One region of the Ruminococcus sp. Marseille-P328 genome, then DNA from elsewhere that is predicted to be linked to it. Evidence: riboswitches for the same ligand, from Rfam matches in the RefSeq annotation. Region 1 holds a riboswitch; each other region holds the start of a gene.
The links. Region 1 has a riboswitch for cyclic di-GMP ahead of ACESTK_RS01555 (response regulator). Riboswitches for the same ligand answer to the same signal wherever they lie in the genome.
Positions count from the first base shown of each region.

Region 2: it holds a riboswitch for cyclic di-GMP, as region 1 does, so the genes downstream of both, ACESTK_RS05445 (ATP-binding protein) here and ACESTK_RS01555 (response regulator) in region 1, are expected to answer to the same signal.
Region 3: it holds a riboswitch for cyclic di-GMP, as region 1 does, so the genes downstream of both, ACESTK_RS05425 (substrate-binding periplasmic protein) here and ACESTK_RS01555 (response regulator) in region 1, are expected to answer to the same signal.

Region 1 covers NZ_CAXUBQ010000001.1:332,229-337,869, reverse strand. The annotation lists gene ACESTK_RS01565 (alpha/beta hydrolase) at 1-510, shown strand, start outside; gene ACESTK_RS01560 (helix-turn-helix domain-containing protein) at 513-962, shown strand; cyclic di-GMP riboswitch class I at 1,096-1,171, shown strand; gene ACESTK_RS01555 (response regulator) at 1,335-4,208, shown strand; gene ACESTK_RS01550 (ATP-binding protein) at 4,289-5,641, shown strand, end outside.
Region 2 covers NZ_CAXUBQ010000005.1:119,549-125,189, forward strand. The annotation lists gene ACESTK_RS05440 (response regulator) at 1-2,148, shown strand, start outside; cyclic di-GMP riboswitch class I at 2,300-2,375, shown strand; gene ACESTK_RS05445 (ATP-binding protein) at 2,576-5,443, shown strand; gene ACESTK_RS05450 (hypothetical protein) at 5,602-5,641, opposite strand, start outside.
Region 3 covers NZ_CAXUBQ010000005.1:110,243-115,883, reverse strand. The annotation lists gene ACESTK_RS05430 (ATP-binding protein) at 1-1,177, opposite strand, end outside; gene ACESTK_RS05425 (substrate-binding periplasmic protein) at 1,161-1,976, opposite strand; cyclic di-GMP riboswitch class I at 2,103-2,178, opposite strand; gene ACESTK_RS05420 (hypothetical protein) at 2,353-2,526, opposite strand; gene ACESTK_RS05415 (LysR family transcriptional regulator) at 2,553-3,446, opposite strand; gene ACESTK_RS05410 (alpha-L-fucosidase) at 3,723-5,147, opposite strand; gene ACESTK_RS05405 (carbohydrate ABC transporter permease) at 5,164-5,641, opposite strand, start outside.

The sequences.
Region 1 (5,641 bases):
AGGGTAAATGCAAATGGGTACTTTGATTCTGAGGACAGTGAAGAAGCACGTTATGCAAAGAAACAGTCACTGAATGCCCTCAGAACACAAGAATACCGTAAAGGCGAGTATTCCAGAAGCGGTGGTTGTGTTCCACTTCCGGTTCCGGAAGATGCCCCTCTCTTCGTAAAAGATTATAGTGAGTATTATAAAGGCAGATGTTATCATAAAAGGAGCCTGAATTCCAATGGGGGCTGGAACAGTATTGGATGTATGTCATTTATGAATCAGCCAATATTAAAGTATTGTAATGAAATCAGAAGTGCAGTCCTTATCGTTCATGGAGAAAAAGCGCACAGTTATTATTTTGGAAAAGATGCTTATGAAAATATGATCAAGGACAGCAAGTACACATCCAATAAAGAGTTGCTGACAATTCCAGGGGCTGTTCATACAGATCTTTATGATAATCTGGATGTAATCCCATTTGATAAAATCCAGAAATTTTTTAAAGAAAATGGGGTTGGTTAATCATGACATTTGAAGAATATTTGAGTAATATGAATCACGGATATACTGTAGACGGTGGAAGTGAAGACCATCTGATCATGCATGAGCTGTCTCAAAGGGCATTAAAAATAACGATGGAGTTGAATAACAAATATCATACAAAAGAAGAAATTGTACAGCTTGCTTTGCCATATGAGATCCTCCTTCAGCATGCCTCTATTGTATCATGCTTATGTGTATTTGGAATTTCCCAGTCATCACTGGGAAGAATCATGGCGCAGGAAAACCTGCCGTCGCTGATCACACTTGAAAAAATATGTACAGCTTTGGGCGTGACATTATCACAGTTTTTTCAGGAAGGTAATTCAGAGAATCTGACAGAAAAACAGAAAGAAGTTTTAAGGATATGGAATAATCTGAGTACAAATGAGCAGGAAACAGTGATGTCAATGCTGCGTGGTCTTCGGAAGTAGAAGAATAGTTCGAGTATATGTATCGGCTGTTCTTTTTTTATTTTTGTCGTTAAAACGGTAATGTTTTCTTGTGTATACTAGAGCATTAAAGTATAATGAAATCAGTTTTTTTGCATAAGTATTAAAGCTATAATAAGGAAATCGGCAAACCAGATGAAAGTCTGGGACGCAAAGCTATAGGGCCTGTAAAATGGCAGCCAGTTGCATGAAATGAGGTTGCACTGTCTGTTTGGCAGTGCTTTTTTATGGTAGAGCACTTGAATAAGTAATACAGAAGCTGTTTGGAAAAATAGCGGGGAGGTTATTGACAATTAATGAATGTAAAATTAAAATCTGGAAGCAAGCAACTGTAGCCTAGAGGAGGGGAGAAAGATGAAGAAGTGCAAATTAGTACAGAATATAATGAATTTCAAATTTTGTTACATTATATTTTGCACAATTATATGTTTTATTGTTTTATCCGTTCCTACATTTGCCAAAGAAAACTCTGACAATGTTATCCGGGTAGGATCTTTTGAAGAAACTTATAATACCGTCAATGAAAAGGGAGAAAGAAGCGGCTATGGTTATGAGTATCTTCAAGATATTGCAGGTTATGCAGGATGGACATATAAATACATAACAAGTGATTGGAAAAACTGCTTTACACAGTTGGAAAATGGAGAGATTGATATTCTTGGTGACATTTCCTATACAGACGAACGTGCTGAAAATATGCTTTTTTCCGATATGCCTATGGGGGAAGAGAAATATTACATCTATACGGATGCATCCAATATGGATCTTACAGCAGGAAATCTGGATTCTTTTGAGGGAAAAAATATTGGTGTGTTTAAAGATAATATAACGGAGGATGTGCTTAACGAATGGGAGTTAAAGTATGGTCTGCATATGCAGCATGTCAATGTTTCTAATACCGCAGAAGTTATGGACAAACTGTCGAAACATGAAATTGACTGCTTCGTTTCGGTAGAAGAATCCCGTTGGGAAGAATCGGATATTTCACCGCTTACAAGTATTGGAGAGACAGAAATCTATTTCGCTATAAATCCAGAACGTCCGGATATCAAAGAAGCACTGGATAGTGCTATGCGCAGAATCAAGGATGACAACCCATTTTACACAGATGATCTCTACAGGCGTTATCTTTCTGCACAGAGCAGCTCGTTTCTTTCAAAAGAAGAAAGTGAGTGGATCGGGCAGCATGGTGCAATCCGGATAGGGTATCTGAATCAGGATGGAGGTATCAGCAGTGTAGATCCATCAACAGGTAAACTGACAGGTGTTATTACAGATTATGTGGATCTTGCAGAAAATTGTCTGCAAGGTCAGACTCTGGAATTTGAATTAAATGGATATGAGACAAGAAGTGAACTGCTTCAGGCATTGCAGGATGGAAAAATAGACCTGATTTTTCATGCAAACCAGAATCCATACTTTGCAGAAACAAATGGATTTGCTTTGTCGGATACGCTGTTGACTCTCAATATGGCAGCAATTACGGCAAAGGATTCTTTTGATGAAAATAAAGAGAATATAGTTGCCGTTGAAAAAGATGATTTTGCATTGAAAGCATATCTTTCATACAATTATCCGCAATGGAAGGTTGTGGAATATGAAACATCAGATGCAGCAGTAAAAGCAATGCAGAAAGGGGAGACGGATTGTATTGTAAGCAATTCAGGTACTGTTTCAGACTATTTGAAAAATAATAAGCTTCATAGTGTTTTCCTGACAAAAGAAGCTGATGTTCCATTTGCTATTCTGCAGGGAGAACCGGTTCTTTTGTCCATTCTGAATAAAACACTGACATCTATGCCTACAACTCAATTTTCAGGTGCAGTAGTTTCGTATAATGCTTCCTTACGAAAAGTTACAGCGAAGGATTTTATTCAGGACAATTTACTGACAGTTTCACTTATCGCTGGAATTTCTTTTTTCGTTGTTCTGTGTATAATTCTTGATTCTTTGAAAAAATCAAAACGTGCGGAAGAAAAATCCAAGAAGTCTGCTGAGCAGGCATTGAAGCTGAATCAGGAGCTTGAAGAAAAACAGCAGGAATTACAAAATGCACTTGTAGAAGCACAGAGTGCCAATAAGGCTAAGACTTCCTTTTTAAATAACATGTCTCATGATATCAGAACACCGATCAATGGTATTATTGGTATGCTTACGATTCTTGAGAAAAGCGGAAATGATGCTGAGCGGGCAAAGGATTGCATGAATAAAATACATGAGTCATCGAAACTGCTACTATCATTGATAAATGATGTTTTAGATATGGCAAAGTTAGAATCAGATACAGTGGTTTTTGGTGATGAATCCATCAATCTGGATCAGGTATGTCAGGAAATCACGGAGTCACTATCTTTTCAGGCAGAAGAAAAAGGACTTCATGTTATAGGAGAACATGATGATTACAGTGGTATATATGTTTGGAGCAATGCAGTTCATCTGAAAAAAATATTGATGAATCTGTTTACAAACAGTATGAAGTACAATAAGGTGAATGGTTTTATTTACATGAGTATGAGAACGATTGAAAGATTAGAAGATCACATGACATGTGAATTTAAAATAAAAGATAATGGAATTGGAATGTCAGAAGAATTTATAAAAAATGAATTGTTTACTCCATTTGTACAGGCAGATAATTTCCCACGTTCTGATTATAATGGGACAGGTCTGGGAATGCCTATTGTGAAACAACTTGTAGAAAAGATGGGCGGAACCATAACAGTTGAAAGCAAGCTTGGTGAAGGAAGCTGTTTTACTGTAATACTTCCATTTAAAATTGATACGAATGCACGGCCAGAAGAAAAAGAAGATTTCAATGCAGATATATCAGGTGTCCGGATATTATTGGTTGAAGATAATGAGCTGAATGTGGAAATAGCAGAATTTATGCTGACGGAAAATGGGGCTAAAGTAGAAACAGTGAACAATGGGTTAGAAGCTGTTCAGCATTTTGAAGCTTCCGAACCGGGAACATACGATGTTATTTTAATGGATGTTATGATGCCGGTGATGGATGGGCTTACTGCCACAAAAACAATAAGATCCCTGGAACGGCAGGATGCAAAAACAATCCCTATCATTGCTATGACTGCAAATGCATTTAGGGAAGATGCAGAAAAGTGTATGGAAGCAGGAATGAACGCACATCTCGCAAAGCCGCTGGATGCGGAAAAAATTAAGCAGACCATAAGCGAAGAGTTGAGAAAGCAAAATGCCTGTCATAAATGATTATGAGGCAACCGCAGCAATCAGGAGCCTTCCAGATGCATGGGAAAAGCAGACAGGAAACATAGAGAGAGGATTTTGTTATGACAGAAATTAATTTATTTCCGAAGCAACCGCAGTCTGTGACTGTTTTGGTTTTTATAACTGTGCTGATCGTTCTGCTTCTTATCCTGACTGTAATGGTACATATGAGGAACAGAAAACTGAAAAGTACGTTGGAAGAACAGATGGCGGAAAGACGGCTTTTGGATAAGATATGTGCAGATTTTACGGCTGTCTATTATGTTGAATTAAATACCGGTTCCTTTGAAATTCTCCATATAAACGATGGAACCAACGTAAAAAAAATGAATCTGAAACAGGGTGATAATTTCAATTCTTCTGCTGACCAATATGCGGTTCAATATCTGTATGAGAAAGAAAGACAGGAATTTAAGGACTGGATTTCGACAGGGCATCTAAAGGAACAGCTTTCCCGGAAGGAGCGCATTACATACCATTATAGAAGTAAACCGAATCCGAACCAGCATGAATTTTTTGAGGCACAGGCAGCCAAAATATACGAGGATGAGAAACATTTTTTCGCACTGGTGGGTTTTCGGCATATTGATGATATCATGGAAAAAGAAACTACGATCCAGAATCAATTAAAGCAGGCACTGGATGAAGCACGGCTGAGTAATGAAATAATCTCAGCAATTGCTAAGAGTTACTGTTCTATCTACAGGATTGATGTGCAGAAAGATTTTTTTGAAGAGATATCAAATGACAGTGAAATACACAAACTGACAGGAAACAGAGGCAGTGCATCGGAGAAACTGTATCAGCTTTGTGATACAATGGTTGCATCTGAATACCGTTCGCTGATCCGTCCATTTCTGGATGTCTCTACACTTTCAGCAAGATTGAAGACGGAAGAATATATTTCTACAGAATACAGAATGTGTGATGGCAGTTGGCACAGGATGCTTTTTACTGTAAAAAAACGGGATGAGTCTGGAAATGTAACCCATGTTTTATGTACAGTCCGTAGTATCAGCGATTCCAAGAGACGTGAAGAGGATCTTAACTTTGCTGCGGAAGCAGCAAAGCGGGAAGCCGAAATGAAAACAAGGTTTCTGGCAACGATGAGTCATGATATCCGTACACCACTGAACGGTATTATCGGTATGGTAAATATGGGAAATCAGTACGCAGATGATCCACAGATGCAGCAGAAGATCAGAGAAAAGGTAATGGAATCCCTGAAATATCTGGTGTCTCTGGTAAATGATGTGTTGGATATGAATAAACTACAGAGCGGGGATTTGAAGGACCAGCAGCTTTTATTTGATCTGACAGAGGTACTGCAGGAACTGAATCAGATTTATGATGAGCGGGCTGCCAAGAAAGGCATCCGGTATGAGATTGACTGGAAAAATGGTACATACAGTCAC
Region 2 (5,641 bases), on a different contig from region 1:
TCAGATATTCAGGACTGGGTATTTCTGGGACTTGTACAGGCAGATATTGTCAATGCCAGTATGAACAGCCTGCAGAGCAGTACAATGCTTCTTGTTGGTGCGGTCGTGTTCTGTATTGCTGCTTTTCTTATCAGTCTTATTATTCAAAAAAGCAGGACAAATCTCAGAAGAAAGGATACGGAGATCCGGTACCGGGATGAGCTGTTTCAAAAGCTTTCAATGAACGTGGATGATGTCTTTCTGATGCTGGATGCAAAAACATATCAGGCAGATTACGTCAGCCCAAATGCGGAAAATCTGCTGGGTATTACGGTAGAACAGATTCGTAGAGATATTCGTGTTCTGGGAAAATTGCATCCGGCGGAACATGAAGATCCGGAGAAAAATTATCTGGAAGAAATCAAGGTTCATGAACAGCGAGAATGGGATTTTGAATATGTTCATCAGAAAACAGGGGAAAAACGCTGGTTCCATAATATTGCAATGGGTAGTGAGGTAAATGGAAAAAAGAAATACATCCTGGTTCTGTCGGACCGTACCTCGGACTGGAAAATGAACCAGGCACTTTCTGAGGCAGTCCGTGCGGCGGAGACAGCAAACAGGGCCAAGAGTACCTTCCTTTCCAACATGTCTCACGATATCCGGACACCAATGAATGCGATCATCGGCTTTACCACACTGGCTGTAAGCAATATTGATGATAAAAACAAGGTTCGGGATTATCTGGGAAAGATCCTTTCCTCCAGTAACCATCTGCTTTCCCTGATCAATGATATCCTGGATATGAGCCGGATTGAGAGCGGAAAGATCCATCTGGAAGAAACGGAGGTCAGTCTGTCGGATGTGCTTCATGATCTGAAGACGATCATCAGCGGGCAGATCCATGCGAAACAGCTGGAGCTTTATATGGATGCCATGGATGTGACAAATGAGGATGTCTATTGTGATAAGACACGACTGAATCAGGTGCTGCTGAATCTTTTGTCCAATGCGATCAAGTTTACTCCTGCTGGCGGAACCGTTTCTGTCCGGCTGAAACAGTATCCGGGTCTCCAAAGAGGCAGTGAACTGTACGAGATCCGGGTGAAGGATAACGGAATCGGTATGAGTCAGGAATTTGTACAGAAGATCTTTTCTCCTTTTGAGAGGGAGCGGACTTCCACTGTAAGCAGGACTCAGGGTACAGGACTTGGTATGGCCATCACCAAGAATATTGTGGATATGATGGGCGGCACCATTGAGGTCCGGACAGAGCAGGGGAAAGGTACCGAATTTATCGTCCGACTGCCATTCCGGACTCAGCCTGAGCACCAACGTATAGAGAAGATCATAGAGCTGGAAGGTCTTAAGGCTCTGGTTGTAGATGACGATTTTAATACCTGTGACAGCGTGACAAAAATACTTGTGAGGGTTGGAATGCGTTCGGAATGGACACTTTCCGGTAAGGAGGCTGTTCTGCGTGCACGACAGTCTATGGAGCTTGGGGATGCCTTCCATGCTTATATCATCGACTGGCGACTGCCGGATATGAATGGTATTGAGGTCACCAGACAGATCCGCAGTCTTGGTGACGATACACCGATCATTATTCTGACTGCTTATGACTGGTCAGACATCGAAGTGGAAGCCAGGGCTGCAGGAGTAACTGCATTCTGTGCGAAACCTCTGTTTATGTCCGATATCAGAGATACCCTGATGACTGCCATTGGCCAGAATCAGGCTGAGCAGGAGAAGCCTGTTCTTCCGGCGGCATGCTCAGATTTCAGAGGCAGATGTATACTGCTTGTGGAAGACAATGAGCTGAACAGTGAAATTGCGGTGGAGATCCTTAATGAATATGGCTTCCTGGTGGATACTGCAGAAAATGGGGCAGAGGCAGTAGAGAAGGTCAAGAGGTCGAAACCGGGCGGTTATGATTTGGTGCTGATGGATGTGCAGATGCCGGTAATGAACGGATATGAGGCCACGAAGCAGATCCGTGCCCTTAGGGATCCGGCACTGGCAGGAATCACCATCCTTGCCATGACGGCCAATGCTTTTGACGAGGACAGAAAGAAAGCGTTGGAATGCGGTATGAATGGATTCTTATCCAAGCCAATCGTTATAGAGGAATTGATCAGTACATTACAAAATAATCTGACAGATTAGTAATAAAAACCTGCTAAGAAGTTCGGTTAACAACTTTTTAGCAGGTTTTCAAATTATTTTTAAGCGTTAAAGCGGTGAGGTTTTTCTTGTGTAAAGTGGAGCAAGGGAGTATAATAAAATCAGTTTTTTTGTATAATTTTAAATGCTCTAATATGGAAATCGGCAAAACAGATGAAAGTCTGCGACGCAAAGCTACAGGGCCTGTAAAATGGCAGCCAGTTGCATGAAATGAGATGCGCTGCCTGTTTGGCAGCGTTTTTATCACCCGGGGCATTGCAGAGATGATGGAAATTACACAGCAGCAGTACACAGCAACAGGGATGAATGCACATATTGCAAAACCGATTGATATAAAAACAATACTTGCTGTTTTTGACCTGGTGTTTGGAACATCATAAAACACAAACGGATGAAGGAAATAAAAAATATGGATAAAAGTAGAAAAAAATCAGCCGTACTATTTGCATGTATATTTGTGGTCCTGGGAATGTGGATGATGTTATCGGTACACTGCCAGGCTGCTGAAACGAATAATGATGAAAAACAGCCACAGACCATCCGTGTCGGCTCATTTGAGGATACCTTTAATTATGTCGATAAAAACGGTGTCAGACGAGGTTATGGCTACGAGCTCATGCAGGCTCTGGCAGGTTATACCGGATGGAAATTTGAGTATGTGAAATGTGACTGGTCCAACTGTTTTGATAAGCTTGAAAATGGTGAGATTGATATCATGGGCGATATTTCTTACACCGATGAACGTGCACAGAAGATGCTTTTCCCGGATGAACCCATGGGTGAGGAAAAATATATCCTTTATGCTGATTTATCGGATACGGATATTGGGACGTCTGATTTCAAGTCTATGGATGGGAAACGTGTAGGTGTGCTCATGGGGACTGAGCCTGAAATCATGCTGACAGAATGGGAAAATAAGAATGGCATACATACAAAACATGTAAATGTGAATAGTGATGATGATGTCGAAAAGAAATTAGCGAATCATGAAATCGATTGTTTTGTATCTCTGGAGGAATCCATCTGGTCTGAACAGGGAATATCATCCGTTACCACGATTGGTAAATCCGGCATATATTTTGTAATAAATAAAGAGCGCAGCGATATCAAGACAGAGTTGGACTGGGCTATGCGTCAGCTGGATCAGGATAGTCCTTTTTTCAAGGCGGATCTGTATAAAAAGTATTTTACGCTTGATTATTGTCAAAGTCTTACAGGCGGAGAAAAGTCCTGGTTGGAAGAACATGATGGGATCCGGATCGGATTTCTGAGTAATGATGCGGCAGTATTTTCCCTGGACGAAGAGACTGGAAAATTTACCGGTATGCTGGCAGAATATTTCTCTTATGCCAAAGACTGTCTGGGAAATCAGATACTGGAATTTAATATACAGGAATATGATGAATATGATGAAATGCTTCAGGCTTTACAAGAACGAGAGATTGACATGATTTTTTATGCTGGCAGGAATCCATATTTTGCAGAAAAAAACGGATATACACTTACAAACACAGCCTGGACCTACAGCCTGATGGCGGTAACAGATGAGGAAAAATTTGATGAGAATAAGGTGTATACTGTAGCTGTGCCCAGGGAAAAATATGCCTTAAAACAGCATATTGCATTCAGTTATCCCCAATGGAAGCTTATAGATTGTGATTCGCTTGACGATGCAGCAGATATGGTCATTCATGAAAAAGCAGACTGTTTCCTCATGGGCGCAAGTCAGGCACTAATATATGATAACAGTCAAAATTTCAAGAGTATTCCACTTACAAAAACAATGGAGGCATGCTTTGCAGTTAGAAGTGGAGAGGGAACCCTCTTATCAATATTGAATAAAACCTTAAAGGCTATGCCGTCTGACATGCTTACAAGTGCACTTGCTATTTATGACAGTACAGCAGATAAGGTAACATTTTTGGATTTTGTAAAAGACAATATGCTTGCTTTTTTTGCTACGGCAGGATTTTTTGTACTCACTATCATTAGTATTATCCTCGTACTTTTACGGAAGGCAAGGAAAGCAGAAGCTGTCGCAAAGCTTGCTGCAAATGATACACAAAAGCTTAATGACAAGTTGGAAATCGCTCTGAAAAAAGCAGAAGAAGCTAATCTGGCAAAGACTCGTTTCCTTAACAATATGTCACATGACATCCGTACTCCTATGAATGCAATTCTGGGCTATGCACAGCTTATGGAGAATGAACTGAAAGGAAAGGATTTGCCTGAAACTTCAGAACATTTAAAAAAACTTCAGCAGTCAGGAAACCTTCTTCTGTCAATCATAAATAATGTACTTGATATGGCTCGGATTGAGAGCGGAAGGATGGAAATTGATGAGAACTATGGACGGATTGAGGATATCCGGCAGACTCTGTTTGAAATATTTGAGGATGAAGCAAAGAAAAAGAATCTTGCTCTTCATTACACAATAAATGTAGAACATGAAAATATACTGACAGATACTACCAAGGTAAAAGAAATATTTGTCAACATCCTGAGTAATGCCATAAAATATACTCCAGCCGGTGGTTCTGTTATGGTAGATATAGATGAATTACCCTGCGAGGAGCCTGGGTACATGATTGTAAGGACCAGGGTGAGCGATACCGGAATTGGTATGAGCCAGGATTATCTGTCAAAAATTTTCGAAGCATTCACTCGTGAACGAAACACCACGAAGAGCAAAATCACAGGAAGCGGACTTGGAATGTCAATCGTAAAGAAATATGTTGATCTGCTCGGTGGAACAATCGATGTGGAGAGTGAGCTTGGAAAGGGCAGCACTTTTACTGTAACACTGAAACACAGGATAGCGGATGAAAGCTATTATGTAAAAAAACATGCTGAAAATCCAGAATCCTGCAGTGAAATACTTGAGGGAAGGAATATCCTTTTGGCAGAGGACAATGATCTGAATGCAGAGATTGCAGAAGCAATACTTGAGCGTGCAGGTCTTAAAACAGAACGTGTGGAGGATGGTATCCAGTGTGTAAACAGGATAATGCAAATGCCGGTTGGAACATATGATGTGATCCTCATGGATATCCAGATGCCTAAAATGGACGGTTATAAGGCAACACAGGAAATCAGAAATTTACCAGATAAGGACAAGGCGTGTATACCAATCATTGCAATGACAGCAAATGCATTTGAGGAAGATAAGCGGGAGGCTATTGCAGCCGGAATGAATGAACATATAGCAAAGCCAGTCCAGGCTGATAAGCTGCTGTCAATATTATCAGAAGTAATAAGGCAGCAGGAAAAATATTAATTGCATGTTATACTAATGGAGTGCCACTCTGGAAAATTGCATAGGACTTTTTTCTTTAAAGAGCGCTTTAACAATTTAATCTTTGAAAGTACCACGATATAAGAATGGGGAGGATTCCCTCCCCAAAAATATTTTTTCAGAACTTACATAAGTTCCTTTCAGATGCCATGATATGACCGGTATTCCAGGTACATTTCA
Region 3 (5,641 bases), on a different contig from region 1:
TAGATGCTTCTTTCACCTTTGTTCTGTATTCCGTCTGCTTTTCCATATCATCTGCATAATAGTCTGCCATATGTACCATGCCGCAGATTCCATTGATCGGAGTCCGGATATCATGGCTCATTCGCTGTAGAAACTCTGTTTTTGCCTCATTGGCTGCTTCTGCCTTTTTTGCTGCTATCAGAAGTTCTTCTTTATATTTTTCATCTTTTTCCTGTTCCTGTTTTCGGTGTGCCAGATTGGTTCTGTATGTCCAGAACCAGAATATACTAAACATCAGAAAATAAAGAAAAATAACGCTTATCACACTTAGTGGAAGGTTATGGAACACTTCTGTATCCGGAAGATACGCATAGATATAATAATCCCTCTGCTTCAGCATAATTCCGTAACATCCGATTCCTTCATTCTTCAAATGGTAAATGTGCTGACTATCTGTATGTCTCTTCATTGCCTGAATAACTTCGTTGTCAGCCGTATTCTGCCCCAGCAGGCTCTCATCATTGCTGGCAACAACAATCCCCTCGTCTGCGACAATAATCGTTCCATCTTTCTGGATACTATAACCATTTAAAAGTCCCTGTATCGTCAGTGTATAGTTTCTGGAAAATTCAGGAGGTGTGTAATAGTAGATTGCCACAATACCCGGTGCATCTTTTCTGGCACAGGCTGCAATATCAATATAGGATCCGTCTTCCCTGGCAAACCGTTCTGAATAAGATCTTTCTTCATATCCGGTAAAATCCATAATAATGTCTTTTTGCAGATACTCCGTAATCTCATCAGTCAGAGACTCATCCGTACTGTATTCGCAGTCCGTCTTTCCCTCTGTATCCAGTACAATGATACCATCCACCCAGAGAGTCTGCAGGTTTTCTTTCAGGAACTCCCGGCTTAGATGACCGCCGTTTTCTTTTTCCGTTTTAATATTTGTACTCATCTGTCTGGCACTTTCAATAGCACGGAGGAGGCTTTTGGATTCCGAAGATTCATTATAATGGGTGTAGGTGGAACACTGCACTTTGACATAATTTACAATCTCTACCATTCTTTTCTCTGCTTCCGTTTTCTCCGCATGAAAGAAATAAAACAGAGAGACTACTGCCACACAGATTCCAATCATACCACCGAGCAGCTGGATTCGTTTTTCTTTTTTCTTTCTCTTAATATCCAAGATCATCCACCTCCAGATATTTCTGGGGATCATCCAGATATTTTCCAATAATTTTCAGGGATGTGCCATCCTGACGCATTTCTTCCAGAGTCTGGCTCATCTGCTCACAGATTCCTCTGTCATCATCTTTTGCAAAAGCGACACCTATTCCAGTGATCATCAAAGGTTCTTCCAGGATACAGAAGCTTGCATCATAATCCTTCATATACTGAACAATCGATTCCTCATGTGCGGCGACTGCATCTACATAGCCTTTTCCCAGAAATGTATAGATCAGTTCCCTGTGTCCTAGGCTGATCAGATTGCCCAGCTTTGGGATTCTTTCATCTGTCCGGTTCAGAAAGATGCCTTCCGGTTTGGTTGTGGACTGGACAGCAAGGTTCTTTCCCTCCAGGTCATTCAGGCTGTAGATATCGCTGTTCTCATTTACAGCGACCACCTGACGGCTTGCTATGTACGGTCCTGCCCAGCGGTAATCGTCAAGACGTCCTTCCATAGAAAAGCAGCCCATGATACAGTCAATCTCTCCGCTCTCTACCAGTTCTTTTTTCTTCTCCCAGTTGATCTGGACAACCTCCACCTGATATCCCATTCTTTTGAAAGCTTCTGTAGCCAGTTCTACATCTATACCCGTCGGTACACCATCCTCATTCAGATAATTGTATGGTGGATAGTTATCGCTTCCGAGGGTAATAACAGGCTTTTCAGTTTCTTCTTTCGTGTTATCTTTGTTTTTACACCCTGCCAGGGTGACTGCTAAAATTCCCGCAAGCAGAATGCCTGCAATCACTTTTTTTCCTTTCATTTTCTGTCTATCCTAACTATCCTTCTCGTATTTTTCATATCTGATTCCCTGCCATAAAATTATTATTGTTACGTCTATGAAATAACACCGTAAAAAAACACTGTCTCACAGACAGTGCACCTCAGTTCATGCAACTGGCTGCCATTTTACAGGCCCTATAGCTTTGCGTCACAGACTTTCGTCTGTTTTGCCGATTTTCTTATTATAGCTTTTAAAATTCTGCAAAAAACCTATTTTATTATACTCCATTGCTCCACTTTACACAAGAAAAACCTCACCGCTTTAACACTTAAAAATTAAAAAAAGAACAGCCGATACATATACTCGAACTGTTCTCCTTCTTCCGAAGTCCACGCAGCATTGACATTACTGTTTCCTACTCATTTGTACTCAGATCGTTCCATATCCTTGGAACTTCTTTTTGCTCTTCTGTCAGCTTCTCCGAATTAATATCATAGGTTATTACGTTTTTACTTTCTTCTACGTTTTTGTGAGGCGGCCAGCCTGTAATAGGGCCAACTTCCGGATCTTTTGCATTATTAAAATGCATTCTAAAATTTTTTCCATACACTTGGTTTAACCCCGCCCGGATACAATTGTATTTTTTAGTTCCCTTGCCGCAGCTCCCATAGGATGCTGGCTGTCATACACCAGGCAGATCTGGCGTTCCGGAATTTCATCTTTTAATGGAATCTGTACGATCTCTTTTTTCAAAAGGGAAGGTGCAGCCATTGGCTGGGGCAAAAAGGCAAGCCCGAGCTCGCATTTTACCAGAGGCAGGATCTGATCCGCAGTGGCAGCTTCCGTATCCGGGGAAAGATCCAGGCCATGGGACAAAAATACGCTGTTGTAAAATTTATAGGTCATAGTTTCCCGCCCAAGAGAAATCATCGGATAGTTCTTTACCTCCCGAAGGGAAAGTTCCTGGCTGCCAAGGGCAGTAAAAGTAGTGCCTCCAACCAGAATCTCCTGAAACGGCATGAGCATGATCTGTTTCAATGGGGAATCCACCTCTGCCGGAGTGGAAACTACTGCAAAATCAATCTTTCCGCTTTTAACAGCTTCAATGGCTTCCGGTGTGGAATGGTTGTAAAGCTTCAGCCGGATTCCCGGATAAGTCATGTGAAAACTTTTTAATTTATCCAGCAGGAAAATATTGAGGGCAGTTTCACTGGCACCGATGGCTACACTTCCGTGAGATAATCCGGAGCTGTCTGCCAGCTCCTCTTCTGCTGCCTGAAACTGCTCCATTGCACTTAGCACATGATTATAAAGCCGTTCTCCTTCCGGAGTGAGCTGTACGCCGCGGTTGGTACGGATAAATAAAGTGGTATTCAGCTGTTGTTCCAGACAATTCATGGCCCGGGTAATATTAGGCTGGCTGTTGTTTAACGCCTGAGCCGCCTTGGTAAAATTGTGGTATTTTGCCACATAATAAAAAATCTTATAATACTCGAAGTTAACATCCATAATATTTTTCCTTTTCTTTTGGCATATCATATGTTTATTTCAGTTATATCAATTATAGTTTTTACTTATTTCTACGTCAAGCGTATTATGTACTCGAAAACCATATGGCGTTGTACTTGCCACATGCTTCCCTCTTAAGGTAGAAACTACCACCACCTCCCCTGTATATCGCTTAAGAGGAAAATACCCTTTAGGATGATTTCTACTCCTAAAGGGTATTTTTATAAATAATTATTTATTTAATTTATGAAATAATATAAAACAATACTTAACCGCTCAGGTATTTTCCGGATAAATCCCAATAAACGTTAGAAGCGGAAGTACACGGAAATCATGTAAAACAATTTTCATTTCCCTGGCTTTTTTCCCCTTAACAGGAATGATCTTCTGATAGCCAATTACCGTTCCTGTGTAAATACTGTTCCATATTTCCCCTTCTTTAACAAATACCTCATATTTTTCTACTCTCTGGCTATAGCAGACAGCCTCTTTTAATACCAGATACCCCAAATTGTATGAGTCGTCCAGGCAAATCGTTATCTCTACTGGCAGCTCACTGCTTTCAGGCTGATACCATGCTTCTAAAGTATCCTTTGTCAAATTGGAAGCCGGATGCGCCGGATCTTCATTTTCCGAAAAAACATGTGCTGTACTCATTAAATTATGAGCAAAAGATTTCTTTTTCCAGCTTCCAAATTCTTCCAGACGTTTAACATCATTTTTATGAAGAAGTCCGTTTGGCATAGGTGGAATGTTTAACAAAAAGGTTGCATTTCCTCCAACAGCCCCAATATAGATATGAACCAGCTCTTCCAGACTTTTCACCTGATCATCTTCTTCTGGATGATAAAACCATCCAGGTCTTATAGAAGTATTTACTTCTGCCGGATACCAGATCAGATCCGTTTCACCTTCAAGCGCTTTTCTGCTTCCAAGATCTTCCATATCACTGGTAATCCGGCGCATTCTGAATTCCTCATCATCGGTCTGCTGGCTTCTTTCCTGTACACTCTCTGCAAGTGCTGTACGCGCAGGAACAACACTCCACTCAGATTTTCTTACATCGCCAGCTTCATTTCCACACCATCGGATATCTGGCCCGCACACACAGATACATGCGTCTGGCTGATATTTTCGAACACATTCGTAATAGCGATTCCAGTCGTAGACCTGTTTTTTCCCATTAGGTCCTTCCCCACATGCACCATCCAGCCAGACACTGAAAATATCCCCATAGCCGGTGAGAAGCTCAGTCAGCTGTGCCAGATAGTAATCATCATATTCTTTTCCACTTCCATAGCAAGGCTGGTTTCGATCCCATGGAGAAAGATAAATTCCAAATTTCAGTCCATGGCGGCGGCATGCTTCGGACACTTCCCGGACCACATCTCCCCTGCCATTTTTCCACGGGCTTGCTGCAACGCTGTGACTGGTATATCTGGTAGGCCACAGACAGAAGCCGTCATGGTGCTTACAGGTAAGAATTACGCCTTTCATGCCGGCATTTTGTGCTGCAGTCACCCACTGGTCTGCGTCAAACTCTGTAGGATTAAAAATTTGCAGATTTTCCGTTCCATCTCCCCATTCCCGATTGGTATACGTATTCATTCCAAAATGAAAAAACGCATAAAACTCTGTTGCCTGATAGGCAATCTGGCGGCAGGAGGGAACTATTTTTATTAATTCCTGATCAGTTGGCATATGATTTCTCCTTTTTTCATCCTTTCAACCCGCCTGCACCGATTCCCTGAAGCAGATATCTCTGTCCAATGAGATAGATAATAATTGTTGGGATCATAACGATTACAAGTCCGGCAAACAGGGCACCCCAGTCTGTAGCATATTTCTGCACCTCAAACAAGTTTGCCATACCGATGGGAAGGGTTTTCTTTGCATCTTCCGTAAGAAGAACAAGTGCCAGTGGATATTCATTCCAGAAGCCCATGGCACTTAACATCGTAATGGTCGCAATCCCGGGTTTTGCAAGAGGCACCATAACTCTTAATAACAGCTGGATATTAGTAGCACCGTCAATTCTTGCAGACTCCTCATAATCCCTTGGTACCGCAGACATAAATCCCTGTAAGGTAAAAATACAGAAAGGAAACTGCATAACTGCATAAACAAGACATAATACCGGCAGGTTATTTAATCCGTTCACAGCCTGTAATTCCAGAAACAAAGGAATCATAATG